DNA from 4 places in the Paenibacillus hunanensis genome. Region 2 is predicted to be linked to each of the others. Evidence: riboswitches for the same ligand, from Rfam matches in the RefSeq annotation. Region 2 holds a riboswitch; each other region holds the start of a gene.
The links. Region 2 has a riboswitch for cyclic di-AMP ahead of SK066_RS22140 (hypothetical protein). Riboswitches for the same ligand answer to the same signal wherever they lie in the genome.
Positions count from the first base shown of each region.

Region 1 (3,408 bases), 340 kb from region 2:
GCTTCATACCGTCTGGCGTTCGGCGGCTATACGTGTCGGTAATATGGAAGCCTGCCTTCTGATACGTACGAATCGCACGCTGATTCCAGGTGAGCACCTCCAGATCGATCTCTGCATCCGGGTTACGGTCGATCGCAGCTTCAGTAATTGCACGCATGAACGATTCACCATATCCATATCCACATAGATCCGGTCGCATGCCAATGCCGAGCCTTATCGTGCCTGTAAGAGGGAAGAACTGAGCGAAGCCACAAAGCTCGTCTGTTGCATCGAGAATAGACACATACTGCTGTTCCCGCAGCTGTGGATCGCCAAACTCAATTCCTAGCTGCTGCATCTGTTCCCAAGGCAACCAGCCATAAATGTTATAAGGCGGCTCATACTGCCAGTTACAAATGAGAGCAGCATGCTCTGTACGCATCGGTACGACGGAAAAAGGTAGTACACATGCAGGCTGCATCGCAAAGCTCCTTTCGATACCATGGAATAAATCGAATAAAATTATAAAATAAATATTGGAAAATGTGTTTACCATAATTTATCCGCGGGTAATTATAAGTAGACATAATTATATGGTTGCCTTATTTTTATTTTAACTTTTTTTGTATAAAGTGTAACCTAATCCAGCTTCATTTCGTTTATATAGTATACAGCTACAAAGCGTAAGAGCACATAAAAAAACCGCAAAAGATTCTGGCGGGAATCCTTCGCGGTTTATATTGATAGTCGATTCATTGTTGTCGAAGTTGCATAATGGTCGAATTAATTGTCTGTAGCGTAAGTGTCAAAAGCATAGTTGCTCATAACACGTTTAGCGCCGACAAAACGATCAGCATAATAATCCATGCTAAGATTATCAATTCGTACACCTTTGGATGTAGAAGCGTGTGCGAATTGAGTGCTGCTTACCATAACGCCTACATGTGAAACTCCTGCTCCAGTCGTGTTGAAGAATACGAGGTCACCAGCTTGCAGATCGCCTTTGCTTACTGCTTCGCCTACCTGGTACTGCGACGTGGATTGACGCGGCAGATCAATGTTCATTTTACTGAATACATATTGTGTGAATCCGGAGCAATCGAAACCGTTGAAAGATGTTCCCCCGATGCGGTACGGTGTTCCCATTGCTGGTTCAATGATCTGGTCCATTCTGGAGTCTGCATGTGCATTGCTGTTCCCCATAACAGTAAATGCAATTGCAAATCCCATGAGTGCGGCGGTTAGTTTCTTTTTCATGTTAAATCGATTGTCCCCTTCCAATGCCTACGAGGTTAGCTTAAGGATTCGGTAGAAGGTCTCCCCTATGATCCCTCTCTTGCAAGATCAATTCACCCAAAACGGTTCCCCCGCTTTCCGGTGCCACGAAATTTGGCTTTACACATTTGATTAATGCACCGTACGACGATATCCAACTTTTACGACAATTTTCGGCTTTTCTGACAATAGTTACAAGCTTACTTTTAAAGTTTACAAAGTTGTTACTAAAAACTTGCTGGGTTTATTCTAACAAAGGTTCTTTACTTTGGCAATGTCTGTTATGCACTTTTTACCTGAAAAATCTTGTCATCTTTGTGAGCAGCATGGTGAAAACCGCGCCATTAAAGGGATTACAATTATTAAAAAAATTTAATCTTTAGTCGAAAAATCCCGTATAGTTCGTTCGATATATGCATTTAGACCTATAAAAGTGATTTTTCTGTCGTTTTACTTTGTCATCTTTTAGACTGCTATCCTGCTAGCTTATCGCTATTCAGGCAAAAGATTAACGTTGTTACTCATAGCTCCGTTGGTTTTTCACACTCGATCCGCTACAATAAGGTTACGACTGCTTACAGTGTTAGCGATCTCCTAACACGAGGTGCAATAAAAAGTGATTTTTGCGAAGCAAAATATCTTACTGCTATTGGGGCTCGTGTCTGCATGGGAAGCGTAAAGCACGTTTATAGATCAGACAGAATAGGATAACGTCAGATGAGGGCTAGTATGATGTGATTATGCTTATCGTGATATCTTACTTCTATAGAAAGAAATCAATGGTTCTATATTCTGTTCTATTCTATATAGAAGTCGTTTAAGCTTTGCCAAAGCATAGTTATAGACAAAAATGACCGTCAGACATGTAGCAGCTATCCTGCAAAAGGTTTGTAAGATATGAAACGCTGCTTTTTTTATATCGGCAGCAAATATAAATTATGAACAGAAAAGGAGTATTTTTCAACATGGATCAAAATATGGATCAAAATCAATCAGCTCAACCTGCCAAAAAAGCGATGTCTCTGAACATCATTAGTAGCAGTACGAAGAGCAGTAAACATAAAGGCTTTGGTGCGGGTGCGATCAATCTGAATAACGTTTCTCCTATTATTATTGATGGAGGCGAAGCGAAGATTGATATCGGCGCCATGCACGCAAAAAGTAAAGTAGAGCGCGGCATCAAGTTCACCACCAATCGTGAGGAGCTGGAAGGCGGACGTCAGGTATGGGTCGTCTGGGTCGCGGTAGATAAGCAGCCAGAAGGCGGAAGCTATGCTGGAGCCACAGCCTGCGAGATGTGGATTGATGAGGAGCATAAAAAGGGCTGGAAAATCCTCGCCGACCATGTGAACAAGCTGGACTATGCGATCAAGCGCCGTATTATGCTGAGTGAGCTTGGTCCGGATGATAAGGCAGCGCTGAAAACATTGCTTGTGAGCCATAATGAAGAATGGTGGAATCGTTCTTCGGATGAGCTGAAGCAGGTGCTGGAGAGCTAAAACAAGCAACGAATACTACACTATGAACGTTAAAACATGAGAGTATACGCCGACTACAGCTTTTTCAATTCGTGAATGAAGCTCGTAGTCGGCTATTTTTATATCCAAAGCGAAAGAATGGGTGCTCGTTCATTCATCCATGCTTGTCATCTCTTCTATTTGCATAAAACAGATACAGAGGATGTATAGACGCTTCCAGCGCAATTTCCAGTGGGAATGTATATTTATACAGCAGAAATTCAATGATTCCACTATAAAATCAATACATTTGCATAAAATATTTAGAGGAATCACCGGAAAACATTATCATCTTCTGGAAAAATAGGGTATAAATGATTAAAACCTTTAGTCCCGTTATGAAATTGGAAAATAGCTTTTGTTAATGCACAATCCATTGTTATAATTGCCTTACAGTCATCTTCGTAAGAAAGCTAACCCTTGCGTGACTAAATTATTCTACAGATGGAGGGAGCAGTATATGCCTAACACAAATGCTATTAAGACACGTGCCATCCATACAGGTATACCCGGACTCGACGAAATTTTGCATGGCGGTATCCCACCGGGTGCTGTAGTGATTCTGGAGGGCGAGCCTGGAACCGGAAAAACGACGATCGGTATGCAGTTTCTGGTAGAGGGTGCAGTTAGCTTCAAC
Region 1 covers NZ_CP139194.1:97,258-100,665, forward strand. Annotated here, with positions in the region: gene SK066_RS00410 (GNAT family N-acetyltransferase) at 1-460, opposite strand, end outside; gene SK066_RS00415 (C40 family peptidase) at 763-1,236, opposite strand; cyclic di-AMP (ydaO/yuaA leader) riboswitch at 1,246-1,384, opposite strand; gene SK066_RS00420 (YwhD family protein) at 2,232-2,753, shown strand; gene SK066_RS00425 (ATPase domain-containing protein) at 3,232-3,408, shown strand, end outside.
Region 1: it holds a riboswitch for cyclic di-AMP, as region 2 does, so the genes downstream of both, SK066_RS00415 (C40 family peptidase) here and SK066_RS22140 (hypothetical protein) in region 2, are expected to answer to the same signal.

Region 2 (3,408 bases):
ATAGCTGATGCCCACAATGATATAAATATCTATTTGCTTGCTGCCAGTCGCCCTTTATAGACACTTAACCAGCATGGCTCAAAAAGAATAATAAGACTGACAATAATAGCTGAGAAATTCCCGTTCAGTCGGTAATCCTGTCCATCCTGTCATATAAGATGAAGCCTCTATACCTGATTCTGCCCCTGAGACACCTTCCGACAGCGCTTTGTGCCATGCGGTGAGTGCTTCTGCTGCCAGATGGGTGCGTGTGAAGCCCCATAGGGATTCGTATTGGTGAATAAGGATTCTGGCTTCTGCTGCTTCCACGTGCTTGAGACGACGGAACACTTGCCCCCACTTGATTAGATCCAGATGCGCCGATCCATCCGAAAACTCAAACTCTGCCCAGCCTGTAGCTCCGCCACCGGATAGGCGCAGCAAGCCACAATGTAGCGGACGACAAGATTCTGGCAATGCGAGCTTCGCCTGATCATATACAAATAGCTCCATCCGCTGAACACGAGCATGAACCGGAACGAGCTGCGAATCAACCGTAGGCTGAATCAGGGTGGCAACAGCAGATAACATACGTACATACACTCCTTTGAATGTGAGGTTTAGTTGTCAGCCATCATAGGGCATTTTGCAGGCAACGTAAATGCCAGATAAAGTCTATAGACCGTCATTTAAGTCAGCTGCTATGCATGTAATCGGATTCATTCCCTTTATTCATGCCATTAGTTCGATAATGCTCGGTTTTGCTTTACTTTATACAAAAAGCTAGTATACGTGAATAATAATGTGTAAATAAGCGAAAATAGAAGGTAAACGATCATTTTGTCCTGTGAAATGATCAAATTGACACCAAATGCGAAACCGCTCGTCTTTACTTTGCCTGAACAGGGGAGTATGATTCGTCTCAAGTTCATAAATTACGGTGTACGACATCTATATTGGCGCCGTAACCAGCTTAATGTCCGAGCCGCAGAGAAGACGCTCTGTAGCCGGGGAGCGGGGGAACCAGCGAACAGCCATCACAGACTGTTCAGGGGTGAATCGGTATCGCAGCGATCCATTAAGATCGACTGCTATCTGTAGGGAGACTCTTACTTCCGAATCCGTCAGCTAACCTCGTAAGCTGAATATAAGAGAGGCGACAATGATCATGACATCCGGTAAGCGCAGCTATGTCTGCGTGCGGAATGCCTGAGAAGCTGGCGAGAAAACCTCTTGTGCAGCTTCTTTTTTGTTTGCCTTCACACAATTGGAGGAGAAAGAGATGGAGTTGGAGCAGGAATCGGAGTTGCCTAAGGAGTATGTGCTGGTATCTCCAGCGACGCGTGCAGGGGAGCAGTTTATGCAGCTGCTCAAGGTCAAAGGAATTGCCTTTGCCGCGATCGTAAATAGCTATGCAGAAAAGGTAAAACTAGAACGAATGGGTGTGGCTCATGTGCTGTTGCTCGATACACAGCGCCAGGACGAATGGACCATTCCACAGCTAGCTGTCGGTAAAGTGTATCTATTTGAACGCAGCCTGCCGCTCTGCTGTCGGTATATCCAAATGTGCCGTACATGGACAAGCGAGCCGATCTACGTTATTACCGAAAGCAGTAATTCACGCATGATCTACAGAGGACTGGGTGCCGATCATATTGTGCACACGAATGGCGGCAGTGTCGCCTTTTTGCTCTGAGCAGCATCATAGCCTGACACCCGAATGACGCAGCATCTGCGCATTCGGGTATACACATGTATAAATAACAGAACTGCAATTACACATACGAATGATATGAAGGAAATATATGAAGGAAGACGCTATACAGGAATCGAGATATAGGGATGGAATATGATCGAGAGATCACCTGATAGATAGGTATAGGGATAAAGAATAGAGGTACAAACGAAACGCTTCTTCCAATCGTTTTACAGGAAGCACTCTAAGGGAAGCGCGATACGAGTAAAACATAGCAAGCGAGCGATCCGATCGAGCCACAACACACAGCATAATGGATACTAGCAGACAGAATGGAGGGGAAGTAAACTGACAGAACGCATAGCACTCGTCGCAGGCGCTACAGGTCTGGTCGGGCGCTCGCTGGTCGATATCCTCGTCCATGAACCAACCTATGACCGTATCAAAGTGCTTGTACGCCAAATCGTACCAGACTGGCAGTCGTATATACAGGTTGAGCAGATCGTGACCGATTACGATCATTTAGACCAGCATGCGGATACATGGCAAGCCACCGATGTATATTGCTGCCTCGGCACTACGATCAAACAAGCAGGCAGCCAGGAGCGCATGTACCAGATCGATGTCACCTACCCGCTCCGACTGGCTGAGCTAGCCCGGGCAAGGGGAGCCGAACACTTCCTGCTCATCAGCGCCATGGGAGCAGATGCTAACTCACGCATCTTCTATTCCCGTATCAAAGGCGAGCTAGAGCAGCAACTATCTACACTCGGCTACCCATCCCTATCCATCGTCCAGCCCTCCCTGCTACTAGGAGAACGCAAAGAATTCCGACTCGGCGAACGCACGGCTGCCGCTATTTCCAGCGTAGTATCGCCCCTGCTGCGAGGAGGGCTATCCAAATACAAACCCATCCAAGCCACCACCGTCGCCAAAGCCATGTACAAGCTCGCTCTAAAACGCCCCAAAGGCGTAAATACCTACCTTTCCCACCAATTACAACAACTCGGCTCATCTCACCAGACCGATAGCTGACGCGATAATGAGCGAAGAAGGAAGGTACAACGTGATGCGCGTAATATGGATATGCAGCGAGGGAATAGAATTACAAACTAACATCAAATAAAGCATGTAAAACATTCTTCAACCTCATCAGATGCTTCACTACATTCAAGGTTCTTAAAGTAAAGTTCTTATTGCTACCTCCCACCCGTACAAGTGGATGTTAGCGCCTGCTTCATCTCTGATACATTTAAGAACTGAATCTAAGAGTGAAAAAAACGAAATGATCCACTTTTAGCAATCTTTCTTATTTCTATTGTGTCTGTCCTTGCAGTGAGAGTCTTAGCCCTTTACAACATATGCTGCGAGCAGCACGGAACGGAGGGAAGGAAATAAGGGAAAAGGATGACTTGCAGTGTTAGCGATTTTCTAAAACGGGGTTCAATGAAGAGTGATTTTTGCGTAGCAAAATATCTTACCTCTGAGGAGGGGCGGGAATCTACATTTACTCCTAATCCAGTAGATTCCCGCGGCTCCACTGAGTCCGTTCCCTTATTCCTTCCCGCAAGTGATGTACGCACCCAGCACAAATGCAGCGCAAAGTGAACCAAAGACGCACCAACCCAACAAAGCTTTAAACCTGTACCACCTTGTACCCTAGCTAACCCACTGTACGCCACCCATTATAGCCGCTACAATGGTAGCATGGAACCGGATGCCCATCCAACGCG
Region 2 covers NZ_CP139194.1:5,441,744-5,445,151, reverse strand. Annotated here, with positions in the region: gene SK066_RS22145 (hypothetical protein) at 79-570, opposite strand; cyclic di-AMP (ydaO/yuaA leader) riboswitch at 967-1,138, shown strand; gene SK066_RS22140 (hypothetical protein) at 1,262-1,675, shown strand; gene SK066_RS22135 (oxidoreductase) at 2,024-2,710, shown strand.

Region 3 (3,408 bases), 280 kb from region 2:
TTAATAATCTCTTTCGTCCGTCCGGGCGTGGCGATATCGTGTCTATCATTCATTGGATTGCTGTTCCTCCGCTTCAAGTTGTGAAAGTGCTGCCGCGAATTCCTCGCGGGTGATGCCAAATATACGTAGCCGTTTATGAAATTGCTTGCCGTTGCCATAACCGATGCCGAGCAGATTGCCCATTTTCATCCGGCGTGCGGCAGCTTGCTTATGAATCACCAGTCCGGTCGTAATCAGATCATCCCAATCGATGAGCGTCTCTGCCTCTGGCATTTCCGTATGCACACGTGCCAGAGCTGCCCGAATCGCTTCAGGCGATGCATTCTCGACTCCGATATCGCCTTTTAACGTCGCTTCACTCTCCGGGATAAAGGCATGCTTACAGCCCGGTACCTTTTGTGAGACGATTTTGCGTATCCGCTCTCCAGCATGATCGGGATCGGTCAAAATGATAACCCCTCTACGCTCCTGTGCCAGACGTACACGACGAATCACGTGAGCGCCAATCGCGGAGCCACCCGTTTCGATCGTATCCGCTTCGACTGCACGCTTAATCGCTACCGTATCGTCCCGTCCCTCTACAACAATGACCTCTTTAATCAATGGATGGTACGCTTCCCTTCCGGATCGGGGGCGTACAGACGTCATTTCCTTTTCCCCGCGATCATATTCATATTGTCCTCAGTATAACAAAACAACAAACAAAAAGAAGGGGAATCATCCCCTTCTCCTGTTGGTTCCTATACGCTCATGGTTAATAATGCTTATATCATATAACAGTCCTGCCAGCACAGGCAACCGATTTGTACCGATAAATTAAGGTTTTACCGGCCCGATCACATAGACCGTATAACCGGACTTGCGTCCGAACGCTCTTGCCTGGCTCAGGCTATCAATATATACGTCAATCTTATTGCCGTTAATGGCGCTGCCGGTATCTTCTGCACGGCGGTAACCGAGGCCTTCAATGTAGACCCACCATCCCATTGGGATCACGTCGGTATCTACGGCAATCGTCCGTCCTTCTGTCACTCGCGTTCCAGATGCAGTACGTGTACCCAGTCCCGGCTCCTGAGAGGAGTAGGCTGTCAGCGTAACATTATTCAATACTTTGGCATAAGAGAAATCTTTGTCGGAATTTGAACTGGACGAAGCACTCGCTGCAAGCAACTTAGGCTGCTCTTTTTTCGTACCGATCGCAACGATCTTGTCCTGTACATCAGCGGTTGTCTTTTTATCAATCATGCGCTTGGAGACGAACTCTCCGTCTTCGTATACCTTCTCGATATACTGGACAACCTTACCTTTTTGACCGCTCTGAATGAGCTTTGTTTTACCTTCCAGCAGACTGCCGTCTTCTTTCTGAACGACCTGATAAGGCAGCTCAACGACCTGTTTGGCCACAAAGGAAGTTGTTCTAACTACCTTGATGTCCATATCATGCTGGACGCCCGCTTCCACCGGAGGTGTCAGCTTGTCTTCTTTACCGAGATCGATCCCGGCTTGTTCCAGTGTATTCCCAACCGTTTTGGCTGTAGTGTACACCTGTTTTGTTTTACCGTCTGCCGTAATATTTACGGCTACCGCATGGTTAATGTATACCTTGTCGCCATCCTGGATTGCTCCGTTCATGGACATTGATACTTTATCCTGTGGTGCTACTTGAATATTTTGTTCAGCCAGCAGATCCGATAGCTGTAGCTTATGGGTTTCGACCATTTGAGCCTTGCCATCAATAACGACATAAATATTTTTGCTTGCCTGCATGTACATCAACCAGAGTGCCATGGCAATAACCACAATCACTGCCAGTGAAGTGAGCAGTACAGAGCGTAGATTTTTTTGCTTCCAACGCAGCGCGTAAGACATGCTGGATGAGCGTGAACCATGGGTTTCTTTGAAAGGAGCAATTCCCACTTCTTCCGTCCTCCTTACATAGTCTCGCCGTCTTGCTGTAAAGAAAATGTATTATAGACGCGACTATATCAGAATTTCCACAGGCATTATAATGCTGATGATGAAATACCGGCGCATTACGGTACTTCGTTCTAGTTGAAAATTGCCTGCGCCATGGTCAGTCCTAGCGGCATACCGATCCCGGATAGTGAAAACCGGGTCTTCTCTTTTTCATTGACTTCCTTTTGCACAAAACAAAAAAGCCTAGGGAAAAGTGCAAGAGCAACTCTTCCGTGGCTTCCCGACATTGTACGTCCATTGGAAACTTAGAAAATGAGAGGTTGCCTCTGCATCGCTTACGAGGTTAGCTGTCGGGTTCGGATAAGCACTACTGCGTGTAGATGGTACCCTGTGAGACGTCCTTCGCTCATGGCGCAAGTAGCCTCAATTCACCCCAAAGACCCTGTATCAGGAATCAAACATCTGCCTTCCGGTATTGCCGGTTAAAAGTGAATGAAGACAGCTGTTGGTTCCCCCGTTCTCCTATGTAGGAAACTCAGCGAGACCGAATCATGGAATCTCGTGTATCGACACGAAGATTAAATCACTGATGAAATGATATCCCGAACACAACCTCACTGTAAAGCGAGAGGCAACTCCGTTTTTCTTAAAAAGTGGTTAAAAACTTGTAACATTTCCGCATTTTTTCGTTAAAATTCATTCATATATCGGTATAGCTCGTTTTTTCATCGGTTTTTCTCTCGTTTTCATCGAATGCCAAATAATGCCAACGCATTTTTTGTTGTAATTTCACTAATTTCTTCCAGACTTACCCCTTTAAGCTCGGCAGCTGTCTCTGCCACCAAACGTACATATCCAGACTCATTTCTTTTTCCACGATTAGGATGTGGAGTCAAATATGGGGAGTCCGTTTCCAGTAATAAACGATCCATCGGAACCTGCTTTAGTACCTCTTTTGGCTGCTTTGCATTTTTGAATGTGATCGGGCCGCCAAACGAAATATGGAAGCCCATATCAAGGCACATTTTTGCCGTTTCCCAGCTACCGGAAAATGCATGCATAATGCCGCCAACCTCACTTGCTTTTTCCTCACGCAAAATCCGAACAATGTCTTCATGCGCTTCCCGATTATGAATGACAATTGGCATTTTCAGCTCACGCGCCAGGCCAATTTGCTCGCGAAGTACACGATGCTGCACATCCTTGGGTGATTTATCCCAATGATAATCCAGTCCGATCTCACCGATTGCGACTACTTTTTCATGACTGCATAAAGATGCAATCCATTCCAGATCGCCCGGCTGCATCGTGATCGCTTCGACCGGATGCCAGCCCACTGCCGCATAGATAAAATCGTATTCTTCTATTAATTGCATCGTAGTTGGAATCGTCTCACGGTCAAATCCAATATTCACCATTCGAGTGACTCCATTATTGTAAGCACGCTCGATCACTTCTTTGCGATCCTCATCAAAATCTTTGGAATCCAAA
Region 3 covers NZ_CP139194.1:31,823-35,230, reverse strand. Annotated here, with positions in the region: gene rsmA (16S rRNA (adenine(1518)-N(6)/adenine(1519)-N(6))-dimethyltransferase RsmA) at 1-53, opposite strand, end outside; gene rnmV (ribonuclease M5) at 46-603, opposite strand; gene SK066_RS00135 (resuscitation-promoting factor) at 817-1,917, opposite strand; cyclic di-AMP (ydaO/yuaA leader) riboswitch at 2,235-2,468, opposite strand; gene SK066_RS00130 (TatD family hydrolase) at 2,664-3,408, opposite strand, start outside.
Region 3: it holds a riboswitch for cyclic di-AMP, as region 2 does, so the genes downstream of both, SK066_RS00135 (resuscitation-promoting factor) here and SK066_RS22140 (hypothetical protein) in region 2, are expected to answer to the same signal.

Region 4 (3,408 bases), 2.3 Mb from region 2:
GGCAATTATAATGCATAATGAATCAGCCCGTTCGATATTTGTATCGACGGGCTTTTATAGATGTCGCCTGTATGGTTATACAATACAGAGTAGATTGAAGTGAACGATATTCCCATCCACTTGAGGTGAATCTTATATGAAGCCACTGATTCATGAGATCGAGCAACATTTTAGTCTGCTACGTGAGGAAGAGCTTACTGCCCATTCTACGCTGATACATATGCGACAGCAGACAGCGCTGTTAATGCCCTACGAGCATTATGCCGTCCAGTTTTATCCAGAGTTTTATCGGTTTCTCTATGAAAATAAGGAATGGATCGTCTTCGGGCAGGATCTGGGCGGTTACTTTGTCCTGTCATGGGAGAGGCAATGGATCGGCTATTTGTACCAGGAGGAGGATTCGTATCGTATAGCCTATTGCAATGATACATGGCATCATTTTATTAGCTTTTATCATGCTTTTACGAGTGTAGTGCTCCAACAGCTGATCGACAAGCAAGCAGTCTGTACAGATCGCGTTCTAGACCTGGATTCATTGCTAGATACGCTGACTCATTATTATATGGAGATTGATGCGCAGGCGATGCAGGAAGAGCATCATTTCTGGGCAATTCGGCTATATGAATTATCTGAAGGCTTCTTTCCGCTGGATGGTCAAACAATAGCGATGTACCACTCATTGGAATAGCTTTGTTTTAATTTTGGCGTAAAAGCGTCATTTTTCGATTACTTCAGGCGAAGCTTTATCACTAGTAACAGGTATACCATAACCATTTTATAGTAGACCAATGGCATCCTGAGCAGTCGATATATACTTATTTTTGCAAGTGTGAATAATGACATATCATTTTGCGAAATGAGATGAAAAGTAAACTGAAAACACTGAAATATAATGTAAAATTGGAGATAATGAGCGTTATGAGGAGAAAAAAGGAGCTTGCGGAAGGTATCCTTTTACTGCATTTTCAAAAAAGAAAGCTGTGGGAATCCACGGCTTTTTTTGCCTTTTTGATCTGCTTTACACTTCTGAATTACAGGAGTAATATACATTTCAGGATTTAGAGATTCGCGATCGCAACGACTTCTCTCATGCTCGCCGAAGCGCACAGCAGCAGGAAAGCACAATCGTGCTACGCCAGACTGTCCAGACGATCGGTGCAGCAGGAAGCGTACAGATGCGAATCGGCATTTGTCCAGATCAAACAACTGAATTTCAGAAGTTTCTTGTTCTTATTGCTGAGTTTCCGGTCATTACCGGAAAACGGGGGAACCAATTCGCAGCATGTCAAAGGTGTGAGAGCCGTTGATCATCTGCATGGGGTGAATCCGTCAGCGCCGGTAACCATGGGGCCGGCGCTGATGGTAGGGCGACTCTCACCGCCCGAATCCGACAGCTAACCTCGTAAGCGCAAGTCGGGAGAGGAGTGTGGAACTTGTGCCATCATGACACAGGGTATAGACGCTCTGTGTTTTCTTATGCCTTGCTAACGCTCATTAGCTTCTGAAGCCAGACGCACTAGACTGGTGGTTGTGCTGAACTACCTGTGTTGAAAAGAGTGATCTATTCGCTCATTCAAACAGCGTAGAGGATTGTGGACAATTTGAACCTCAATACGATCATTATGATCATCGATCGTAGCTCTTTTACATGATACACGCTTAATCTCCTGTCGACTCGTGCTTGCGAGATAGCTACAGGAGAGCGGGGGAACCATTCGTCAGACCATGCTTCCAGCAGGGCAACTGACACGGGGTGAATTCCGGCAATGCCGGAACGGGCAATCTTCCAGCCCGAACCCGACAGCTAACCTCGTCAGCGATTCAGGAAGAACTTATATCCGGCTTACGTCATCCTGGTCTGCACATCATTATGTGTCAGTCCGGTTACGCACGGAAGAAGCCCGGTGAAAAGTTCGATTTTTACCGAGGCTTCTTTTTTTGCGCCTAATTTCGTGTTTTTCGACTCAAAATCGTTTGATGTGAAGTCAAATTGCAATGAAAATCAAATTTAATCTCACGCATGTTGATGCTGAAGGGGAAAGAAACCATGTTGGACATTTTAATGATTGTGCTCATTTTACTCATGGCATTCGGGCTTGGTGGACTGGGGATCTGGTCATCCAGAGTGATCGGAGAGCGAGGAGAAGAACAATGATCTGGCTATTATGGCTCATTATTGCAGGCTTGCTGGTGTACTTGTGTTACGCCCTGATCTATCCGGAAAAATTTTAAACAGGCAGGAGAGAGTGAGTGAGTATGTTCGCATATATCGGAGTTGCATTAACCTTACTAATTGCGCTGTTATTAGCGCGTCCAATGGGAGCTTACATTTCCCGTGCATTTGATTATACACCGGGGAAGCTGGATCGCTTCTTTGGTCCACTGGAAAAGATCATTTATAAGCTGGGTGGTATCCGGCAAAATAACCAGACATGGAAGCAGTATCTGGTCGCGTTACTTGTTAGCAATACCGTTATACTATTGATCGTGTATATTATTTTCCGTTTGCAGGATAAGCTGCCACTGAATCCAGCAGGTATTGCGGCGATGAGCCCGGATCTTGCCTTTAATACAGCGATTAGCTTTTTAACGAATACGAATCTACAGCATTATAGCGGTGAAAGTGGCTTGTCCCTTTTCTCGCAAATGTCGGCTATTATTTTCTTGATGTTTGTCTCACCAGCGACAGGTATTGCCGCTTCGATCGCGTTTATGCGTGGTCTGGCTGGTAAGCCGATGGGGAACTTTTTCGTCGATCTGGTACGTGCGATTACACGTATTTTGCTGCCACTATGCGTGGTCGCTGCATTGATCTTTATTAGTCAGGGTGTACCGCAGACGCTGCACACGTCCGTCACAGCAACTACGCTGGAGGGAACACAGCAACAGATCGGCATGGGCCCAATTGGGAGCTTCCTTGCAATTAAGGAAATGGGGAACAATGGTGGTGGCTTTTTCGGTGCCAACTCTGCCCATCCTTTTGAGAATCCAGATGCGATCAGTAATCTGCTGCAAATGCTTCTGATGCTACTCGTGCCGATCTCGCTTCCATTTACGTACGGACGCATTGTCGGTAATCCGAAGCAAGGACGAATCCTGTTTGTATCGATGGCAATTATGTTCCTGATCATGCTCAGCTCTTCATTATATGCAGAGCATCAAGGCAACCCACTTATCAATCAACTCGGATTACAGCAAAGTGCAGGCTCTATGGAAGGGAAAGAGGTTCGATTCGGTATTGAGGAATCTTCATTATACTCGGTGGTAACTACCGCGTCGGAGACAGGTGCAGTCAATACGATGCACGATACATTAACACCAATTGGCGGTATGATCGCCTTGAGTAATATGATGCTGAATACCGTATTCGGCGGTTCGGGTGTCGGTATGATGAACGTACTGATGTAT
Region 4 covers NZ_CP139194.1:3,180,079-3,183,486, reverse strand. Annotated here, with positions in the region: gene SK066_RS12835 (SMI1/KNR4 family protein) at 1-18, shown strand, start outside; gene SK066_RS12830 (hypothetical protein) at 137-688, shown strand; cyclic di-AMP (ydaO/yuaA leader) riboswitch at 1,225-1,424, shown strand; cyclic di-AMP (ydaO/yuaA leader) riboswitch at 1,647-1,834, shown strand; gene kdpF (K(+)-transporting ATPase subunit F) at 2,152-2,232, shown strand; gene kdpA (potassium-transporting ATPase subunit KdpA) at 2,257-3,408, shown strand, end outside.
Region 4: it holds a riboswitch for cyclic di-AMP, as region 2 does, so the genes downstream of both, kdpF (K(+)-transporting ATPase subunit F) here and SK066_RS22140 (hypothetical protein) in region 2, are expected to answer to the same signal.